One region of the Bacterioplanoides pacificum genome, then DNA from elsewhere that is predicted to be linked to it. Evidence: predicted binding sites of a transcription regulator. Region 1 holds the regulator's gene; each other region holds the start of a gene.
The links. Region 1 encodes sigma-54, which starts transcription at its own class of promoters, with help from an activator protein. Its sites were predicted from a motif close to TGGCACNNNNNTTGCTNT; they were not measured.

Region 1 (3,285 bases):
TGGTTACCTGCCTCAGGAAGCGTCTATTTTTCGCAAGCTGAGCGTCGCCGACAATATTATGGCCATTCTTGAAACCCGTCAGGATCTGAACCGCCAGCAGCGCCAGGAGCGGCTGGAAGGTCTGCTGGATGAATTTCATATTCAGCATATCCGCAACAGCCTCGGCATGGCGTTATCCGGTGGAGAACGCCGGCGGGTCGAAATTGCCCGGGCGCTGGCTGCTGAACCGTCTTTTATTTTACTCGACGAACCTTTCGCCGGTGTTGACCCGATTTCTGTGTCTGACATCATGGACATCATTCGCCAGCTGCGGGATCGCGGTATTGGTGTATTAATTACCGACCACAACGTGCGGGAAACCCTGGCGATCTGCGAAAAAGCCTATATCGTCGGCGGTGGTCATATTATTGCTGAAGGCAACGCCGAAGAAGTCCTGGCCAACGAACAGGTGCGCAAAGTGTACCTGGGTGATGATTTCCGGTTGTGAGTAACAGCCCGGTTTGTTGCTCACAAGCAATATTTATGACATCTCGGTTAAAACAGGGATTCCAAGTGCACGGGCTTTGCCTATAATGCAAAGTATTGGTTGGCCACATACGAGGCCTGACATTCGCGTGACTATCGACACTTTATGAAAGCATCACTCCAGTTAAAGATGGGTCAGCAGCTGACCATGACACCACAGCTGCAACAAGCTATTCGTTTGTTACAGCTGTCGACACTGGATCTGCAACAGGAAATTCAGGAAGCGCTCGACTCCAACCCAATGCTCGAAAATGAAGAGCACGACAGCGACGACTACAGCGACGGCAATGATCAGGGCGAAGGCAACGACTACAGCAACGACCAGGACAGTCGCGCCTCTGACAACGACAGCAACGACCAGCACAACAGCGATAGCCTGAACGACTACAGCGCCAGTGCCGATAACAGCAGCACGGCTAACGACAGCGATTACGATGTTCAGGGCAGCGACAGCCAGGAGCTGGGGGATCACTTATCCAACCAGCAACTGCCCGATGACCTGCCGGTCGACAGCAACTGGGACGACACCTATCAGCCTACCGCCGGCGTGGCATCCAGCGCTGGTCCGGCTGACGACGACTTCGATTACGATTCCCGCCATGCCACCACCGATGATCTGCAGGATCATTTATTGTGGCAACTCAACCTGACACCGATGTCGGACACCGACCGTGAAATCGCGCTGATGTTTATCGACGGCGTCGACAGCGACGGTTATCTGCACACCAGCATCGAAGACGTACTGGAAAGCATCGATCCGGAACTGGATGTCGAAGAAGACGAAGTCAAAGTCGTCTTACGACGCCTGCAACAGTTTGATCCGGCCGGAGTGTTCTGCCGCGACCTGCGAGAATGCCTGTTATTGCAACTGGCCCAGCTGCCCGCTGAAACCCCGTGGCTGACAGAAGCCCAGCTGGTGATCAGCGACTATATCGATATGCTCGGCAGCAAAGATTATCCGACCCTGATGCGCAAAACCAAGCTGAAGGAAGACAGCCTGAAGTCGGTGATGCGACTGATTAAAGAACTCAATCCGAAACCCGGTGCCGGCATCTCTCCCGACCAGGCAGAGTACGTTGTGCCGGATGTGATTGTACGCAATATCCGCGATGAATGGCGGGTCGAACTCAACCCCGACATTGCCCCCCGCTTGCGGGTAAACGAAAGTTATGCGGCACTGGTAAAACGTTCGGATAACAGCCCCGACAACACCTTTATTAAAGATCACCTGCAGGAAGCACGCTGGTTTATCAAAAGCCTGCAAAGCCGTAACGATACCCTGCTGAAAGTGGCGACCAAAATTGTCGAATACCAGATCGAGTTTTTCGAAGAAGGCGAAGAAAAAATGAAGCCGCTGGTATTGCATGACATCGCCGAGGCGGTAGGCATGCACGAGTCCACCATTTCCCGGGTGACCACACAAAAATACATGCACACTCCACGTGGCATTTTTGAGCTGAAATATTTCTTCTCCAGCCACGTCAGCACAGATACCGGTGGCGAATGTTCGTCCACCGCGATCCGTGCCATGATCAAAAAACTGATCGCCGAAGAAAACCAGCGCAAGCCGTTAAGCGACAATAAAATTGCCGCCATGCTGGGTGACAAGGGGATCAAAGTCGCACGTCGTACGGTGGCAAAATATCGTGAAGCCATGCATATTCCACCATCCAACGAACGCAAGCAGCTGATCTGATCAGCCGTTGATACACCTCAGACAAAATTAAAGAAGGAGTCTGATATGCAAATTAATGTTAGTGGCCACCACGTGGAAATCACTGAAGCAATGCAAGCCCACGTGGAAGAAAAAATGGGCAAAATCACCCGTCACTTTGATAACGTGACCACTGCTCAGGTCACTCTGACCGTGGAAAAAGACGAACGTCACCACGCCGAAGCCACCATTCATGTCAGCGGTGCCGACCTGAACGCCAGCGCTGACAGCGACGACATGTACGCGGCCATTGATGCCATGATCGACAAGCTGGACCGCCAGGTGCTGAAGCACAAAGAAAAAATGGTTGCCCGCCAACACGGCCACTGATTATTACCCAAGAAGGTTGATCCATGACCATCGCCGATATTCTGAGCGCCGAGCGCACTGAAATTGATGTACCGATTTCCAGCAAGAAAAAACTGTTGGAATATCTCGGGCAGATTATTTCAGCGCAGCTGAAAGACAGCGCCGCTGACGATATTTTTGAGCGCCTGCTGGGCCGCGAGCGGCTCGGCAGTACAGGTATCGGTGAAGGTATTGCCATTCCGCACTGCCGTCTGCCCAACTGCGAACAGGCCTTTGGCGTGTTATTACGGCTGGAACAACCGATTGATTTTGACGCCATCGACCGCCAGCCGGTCGACCTGGTGTTTGCGTTGCTGGTACCGGAAGAAGCAACGGAAGAACATCTTCAGGTATTGTCGATGCTGGCCAGAAATTTCAATGAACCCGATTTCCGCCAGGCATTACGCAACGCTCCGGACGCCAGTCAGTTATTTAAGCGGGCATTGCTGGCCAGCTGACAAAAGTCATCGGCACGCCATAAACATCTGCTATAACTGACACACTCCCTAACACACCTGACGAAAAGTTAAGGACAAGCTTATGCGCCTTGTGGTTATCAGCGGACGCTCAGGATCGGGTAAATCCAGTGCTCTGCATGTATTGGAAGACCTGGGCTTTTATTGCATCGACAATCTGCCCATCGGCCTGCTCAACGATCTGGTACGTGAAACCCATCATGAAGAGCGGTTATCGAAAGT
Region 2 (3,285 bases), on a different contig from region 1:
TGGGCCGAATTGGATGTGTGTGCCGAGAAGCACACACTGGCCCGGAAGAACTCTGCTGTAAGTAACCTTACAGGCTGTAGTACATGTCGAACTCTTCTGGGTGAGTCGTGTGCTCTACGCGGTACACGTCTTCCATTTTCAGTTCAACGTAAGCGTCGATCATGTCTTTGGTGAACACGCCACCTTCAACCAGGAAGTCGCTGTCTGCTTGCAGGGATTCCAGCGCTTCACGCAGGCTGCCGGCAACCTGAGGAATCGCTGCTGCTTCTTCTGCTGGCAGGTCGTACAGGTCTTTATCCGCTGCATCACCAGGGTGGATTTTGTTTTTAATACCGTCGATACCTGCCATCAGCATGGCAGCGAATGCCAGGTATGGGTTTGCCATCGGATCAGGGAAACGTGCTTCAACACGCTTACCTTTAGGCGAAGCAACGTATGGGATACGGATAGAAGCCGAACGGTTACGGGCAGAGTATGCCAGCATTACCGGTGCTTCGAAGCCCGGGATCAGACGCTTGTACGAGTTGGTTGACGGGTTAGTGAAAGCATTCAGCGCTTTCGCGTGTTTGATGATACCGCCAATGTAGTACAGTGCCATTTCGCTCAGGCCTGCATAGCCGTCACCAGCGAATTGGTTCTCGCCGTCTTTCCAGAAAGACTGGTGAACGTGCATGCCGGAACCGTTATCGCCAACCACTGGCTTAGGCATAAAGGTTGCGGTTTTGCCGTAAGCGGCTGCGACGTTGTGGACGATGTATTTCATCATCTGTACTTCGTCCGCTTTTTTAACCAGGGTGTTGAACTTAACACCGATTTCGTTCTGACCGGCGTTGGCCACTTCGTGGTGGTGAACTTCTACGTCCAGACCAATCGCTTCCATGGTGTTACACATAGCCGCACGGATGTCGTGGTGGCTGTCTACTGGTGGAACCGGGAAGTAACCGCCTTTAACGCGAGGACGGTGACCCAGGTTACCGCCATCCATCACGGCTTCGTTGTTCCAGGCACCTTCGTCAGAGTTGATTTTGTAGAAACAACCCGACATGTCCGCGCCCCAGCGAACGTCGTCAAACAGGAAGAATTCTGGCTCAGGACCGAAGAAAGCGGTGTCGCCCAGGCCGGTGGACTTCAGGAATTCTTCAGCGCGCTTGGCAACAGAACGTGGGTCACGCTCGTAACCTTGCATGGTCGCTGGTTCGATGATGTCACAACGCAGGATCAGAGTGGCATCTTCAGTGAAAGGATCCAGGTAAGGAGTGCTGTCGTCTGGCATCAGGATCATGTCGGATTCGTTAATGCCTTTCCAGCCAGCGATGGAGGAACCATCAAACATCTGACCGGTTTCGAAGAATTCTTCGTCGACGTAACGAGCAGGGATAGAAACGTGCTGCTCTTTACCTTTGGTATCGGTGAAACGCAGGTCAACCCAGCGTACATCGTTTTCTTTGATCAAGTTCAGAGTGTTCTCTGACATCTTCATTTCTCCAGATGCTGGTTCAATTTGATACGAGGCTGCTGCCCCGGCAGTTATGCTTAATTTCGATAAATCTACAGGAGCAATTAGTGTGCCACTCAATAAAAGCGCTGAAATCGCACAGAATCAGGGCTTTATTGAATGTTGCGCAAATAAACTGCACCAAATTTAAACATTGCGCCGTTGGTGTGAACCAATATGGTGCAAACTGCAGATGAGGGCAGTAATTTCCCGTAATCGCCTGCACATTATAGGTTCACGCTCTGTTTTCGTATATGGATAAAAGCCAGGATATTCCGGGAAAAAGACAGTGTAGTAGGCCGGGGAACTCGGGTATAATCGCGCCTCATTTTTTATGGTGTTGATGCCTGACGATAGCGCAGCACCGCCCTCATTCTATTTAAGAAAGGCCCGTGCTGTGATCGAAAATCTCAGAAATATCGCCATCATTGCCCACGTTGACCATGGTAAAACCACACTGGTAGACAAGCTGCTGGAGCAATCCGGTACGCTGGATCGTAACCAGGGTGGCGAACGAGTTATGGACTCGAACGACCAGGAAAAAGAACGTGGTATTACCATTCTGGCGAAGAACACCGCCATTAAGTGGAACGACTATCGTATCAACATCGTAGACACCCCTGGACACGCCGACTTCGGTGGTGAGGTTGAGCGGGTGATGTCGATGGTGGATTCTGTATGTCTGCTGGTCGATGCGGTAGACGGCCCTATGCCTCAGACCCGCTTTGTCACTCAGAAAGCGTTCGAGCGTGGCCTGCGCCCAATCGTTGTAATCAACAAAATCGACCGTCCGGGCGCACGCCCTGACTGGGTCATGGACGAAATCTTCGATCTGTTTGACCGCCTGGGTGCGACAGATGAGCAGCTCGACTTCCCGGTGATTTACGCCTCTGCGCTGAATGGTATTGCCGGTGATGATCCGGACAATATGGCTGAAGATATGTCGCCGCTGTTCCAGATGATTGTGGATCATGTTGAAGCGCCTAAAGTCGAAGTGGATGGCCCCTTCCAGATGCAGGTGTCGGCGCTCGATTACGACAGTTTTGTTGGTGTTATCGGTGTTGGCCGTATTACCCGCGGTAAACTGAAGCCAGGTACGGATATCCAGCTGATCACCGCTGAAGGCAATACCCGTAAAGGCCGTATTCAGCAGGTGAAAGGTTTCCACGGCCTGAACCGTGTTGACGTGGCCGAAGCGGCCGCCGGTGACATCGTTTGTATTTCCGGTATCGACGGTCTGAACATCTCTGACACTCTGTGTGAGCCAAACAATGTGGAAGCATTGCCACCGCTGAGCGTTGATGAGCCAACGGTTTCCATGACCTTCCAGGTGAACGACTCACCGTTCGCCGGTAAAGAAGGTAAATACGTCACCTCGCGTAATATCAAAGACCGTCTGGATCAGGAGCTGATCCACAACGTGGCGTTGCGGGTTGAACAGGGTGACAGTCCGGAGAAATTTAAAGTTTCCGGTCGTGGTGAACTGCACTTGTCGGTACTGATTGAAACCATGCGTCGTGAAGGTTTCGAGATGGCGATTGGTAAGCCGGAAGTGGTCCAGAAAGAAGTCGACGGTGAGTTGCAGGAGCCGTACGAGCAGGTGGTGATCGATATCGAAGACGAACACCAGGGTTCAGTGATGGAAGAGATGGGTAACCGTCGTGCCGAAATGACCAACATGGTTCCGGATGGCAAAGGCCGTACCCGCCTTGAATTCATTATGCCGGCTCGTGGCCTGATTGGTTTCCGTAACCAGTTTATGACCATGACTTCCGGCTCCGGTATTCTGA
Region 3 (3,285 bases), on a different contig from region 1:
CAGACCAGGTACATGGTGCATGAGATCGCAAACAGTGCGACGTTTTTGGTCAGAATTTCAGTGGTGTTTTTAGAGCGGACCAGGCCCGCTTCCAACATGGCGAAACCAGCCGCCATCCACATAACTAAAGCGCCACACACCAGAAAATAAAAGGTGTCCATGGCGTATTGAAGTTCAAATACGTTATTTTCCATAACAAGCCCCCCGCATTAGGCTTTAATGTTATTCGATGTCTTTACCGTCACCGGTTTTATTGACCGATGCCAAGACCAAAAATCAGATAGCGTCTGCGCCGGTTTCACCGGTACGGATACGAATCACTTGTTCCAGAGAAGTCACAAAAATTTTGCCGTCACCGATCTTGCCGGTGTTTGCTGCTTTTGTGATGGCTTCAATGACTTTTTCAGCCAGGTCTTCATCGACCGCGACTTCAATTTTTACTTTGGGCAGGAAATCCACCACGTATTCAGCACCACGGTACAGTTCGGTATGACCTTTCTGACGGCCAAAACCTTTGACTTCAGTTACGGTGATGCCCTGAACACCGATCTCAGACAGTGCTTCGCGCACATCGTCGAGCTTGAACGGCTTTACAACAGCAGTAATGAGTTTCATAGAAAACTCCTTATTTAAGGCTTGAAAATATTCAGTTTGTTAACAGCCCGTGCGGGGGCACGGGCTATTGTATGCTTTTTACAGCTCGATAGGCAGGCTGTAAGAAACAACCACTTTCAGATCTTCATCAACATAACTTTCGTCTTCTTCACTGGTTGCTGCATCCTCAGCCTTCAGGCTCTGTGCAATCACTTTACTCAGCGTGAAAGAGATGTTGTCGTTATAGGCGTAAGACACATCCAGATGGGTGTAATCGCTATCGTCATAAACGGTTTTGGTTGTTTCACCAATGTTCTCGATACCGCTGGCCATACCCAGAGTGGCAGAGAATTTGTCGTATTCTCCGGTTAAGGTCACATAGCTATAGTCTTCATCACCGGCCAATACGTAATAATAGGAAGCCGACACAGGGCCATAGCCAGCAGATACGATCAGGTCTGTCAGGCCAAAGGTATTGCCACGGCCATTTTCCTCATCATCGCCGGAATAAACATACGTCCAGGCACTGACGTCGTAGCTGAAGTCACCAGACTCACCGCCATAACCAACGAACAGGTCATACTCCTGTCCCGCAGTGGTATCACCACTTGAAGTCCAGACTCCACCGTACGCACCGCCGGCAGAAACCTTCAGATCACCGGATACAGCCGGTACGCCCTGACCCAGATCCTGGCCACGCCACAGATACATATTGGCTACCGCCGCCGATGCCGATACTTCAACTTCTGCCTGTACCGCAGGTACAGCCACCGCAGTCATCACACCAGCCAGAGCAATCGCTTGAGACAGTTTTTTCATGGTTCATTTCCTTCACAGTTAAATAGGAACTTTCTTTCTCTCAGTGCCTGACGCACCGTTTTAATTCTGTGATTAAGTCTTAGCAGCCGGTGTGCCAACTTTTTAAAACCCCGTGATTTCAGCCACTTAGCAGGAAAACAAACGACAGGAGACATAAAATTGATTTCACGCTGGTGCAATCAGCATGGAAGGGCACCGATTTATTGCACTGAGTGGCAACAGAATGCACCACTTTAAAGCACGGCATTCAATCACGTACAAAGACAGGGCGTGGTATCATGACCGGCATACAGACATCGCTAAGTGAACCGTTATGAACGCAGAACACATCAAAAGCCGGGTTGAAAGCCTGTTGCAACAAAGTCCGTTTGCGGCCTTATCATCCGACATCCGTCTGGCACTGCAGGGCCAGCTACAGGCATTGCTGACCAGCGCCAATCTGGTTACCCGGGAAGAGTTTGAAGTCCAGCTGGAAGTGTTACGTCGCACCCAGGCTCAGCTGGCTGAGCTGGAGCAACGCTTAGAAAAGTTAGAGCAAGAGTAGCAGCGGACCTTGTCCGCGACATTAATAGCAAACCTGAACGGTAAAACCGGAGTCGGGGACAAGCTCCCTCCTACCACCGAACGAATCATTCAGCTTATTTAAATAGCTAACAGCTCACGCGCCTGCTCTGAGGTTTTCAGCTCATGGCCGGCGCCACTGGCCACCACCCGCCCGCGCTCCAGAATGATAAAGTCATCCGCCAGCTCGGCCGCAAAATCCAGATACTGTTCTACCAGCACAATGGCCATTTCGCCACGATCGCGCAACAGCTCAATCACCCGCTGAATGTCTTTAATAATGGATGGCTGAATGCCTTCGGTAGGTTCATCCAGAATCAGTAATTTCGGACGTAACAACAATGCCCGGGCAATCGCCAGCTGTTGCTGCTGCCCTCCGGATAAATCACCACCACGGCGTTTTAACATCTGCTGTAATACCGGGAATAACGCGTAAATCTCCGGATCGATAAAACGCAAATTACGCGGCAGCGCCGAAAACGCTGTCTGCAGATTCTCCTCCACCGTCAGCTGAGGAAAAATATCACGTCCCTGAGGCACATAAGCAATGCCCTGGCGCGCCCGGTCAGCCGGCGACAATCCACTCAGTGTCGAATCCAGCCAGCGAACCTGACCATTCAGCTCGGCCAGCTGCCCCGACAACGCTTTCATCAATGTGGTTTTACCCACGCCATTACGGCCTAACACACAGGTTACCTTACCAATTTCGGCCTGCATGCAAACATCGTATAACGCCTGACTGGCACCGTAGGCGACGTTTAGTTTATTTACTCGTAACATAGCTTTATTTCTCAATTTTTAACGCTGTATCAGCAATGCAAATCGCTTTATTGCTACCGGCCTAAGTATTTTTCGATCACGTCTTCATTCGCTTTCACGGTCGCCAGCGACCCTTCTGCCAGTACACTGCCCTCGCACAATACCGTGACGCGACAATCGAGCGCCTCAATAAAGTCCATATCATGCTCCACTACCATTAACGAATGGCTTTTCGCCAACTGTTTAAATAGCTCTGCGGTCTTCATGGTTTCTTCATCCGTCATACCGGCGGCGGGTTCATCAATTAACAATAATTCAGGTTCCTGCCCCAACAACATGCCAATTTCCAGCCACTGCTTCTGACCATGAGAAAGATTGCCTGCCAGATTATTTTGATGATCCTGCAAATCAATCATAGTCAGGATTTCATCCAGCTTGTCCTGTTGACTCGCCGATAGTTTGTGGCGCAATGCCTGCCAGACCGAACGACCACCTTTCAGCGACATTTCCAGATTTTCAAATATCGTCAGGCTTTCAATCACACTGGGCTTC

Region 2: the regulator sigma-54 is predicted to act here: its motif matches at 1,554-1,571, upstream of glnA (glutamate--ammonia ligase).
Region 3: the regulator sigma-54 is predicted to act here: its motif matches at 1,493-1,510, upstream of ACFOMG_RS17165 (TorF family putative porin).

Annotation. Positions count from the first base shown of each region.
Region 1 covers NZ_JBHRYB010000016.1:64,294-67,578, reverse strand. Annotated here, with positions in the region: gene lptB (LPS export ABC transporter ATP-binding protein) at 1-487, shown strand, start outside; gene ACFOMG_RS16230 (RNA polymerase factor sigma-54) at 632-2,221, shown strand; gene hpf (ribosome hibernation-promoting factor, HPF/YfiA family) at 2,267-2,569, shown strand; gene ptsN (PTS IIA-like nitrogen regulatory protein PtsN) at 2,593-3,045, shown strand; gene rapZ (RNase adapter RapZ) at 3,128-3,285, shown strand, end outside.
Region 2 covers NZ_JBHRYB010000003.1:187,713-190,997, reverse strand. Annotated here, with positions in the region: gene glnA (glutamate--ammonia ligase) at 68-1,474, opposite strand; gene typA (translational GTPase TypA) at 1,893-3,285, shown strand, end outside.
Region 3 covers NZ_JBHRYB010000025.1:53,539-56,823, forward strand. Annotated here, with positions in the region: gene ACFOMG_RS17155 (ammonium transporter) at 1-194, opposite strand, end outside; gene glnK (P-II family nitrogen regulator) at 277-615, opposite strand; gene ACFOMG_RS17165 (TorF family putative porin) at 694-1,413, opposite strand; gene ACFOMG_RS17170 (accessory factor UbiK family protein) at 1,727-1,957, shown strand; gene urtE (urea ABC transporter ATP-binding subunit UrtE) at 2,056-2,754, opposite strand; gene urtD (urea ABC transporter ATP-binding protein UrtD) at 2,808-3,285, opposite strand, start outside.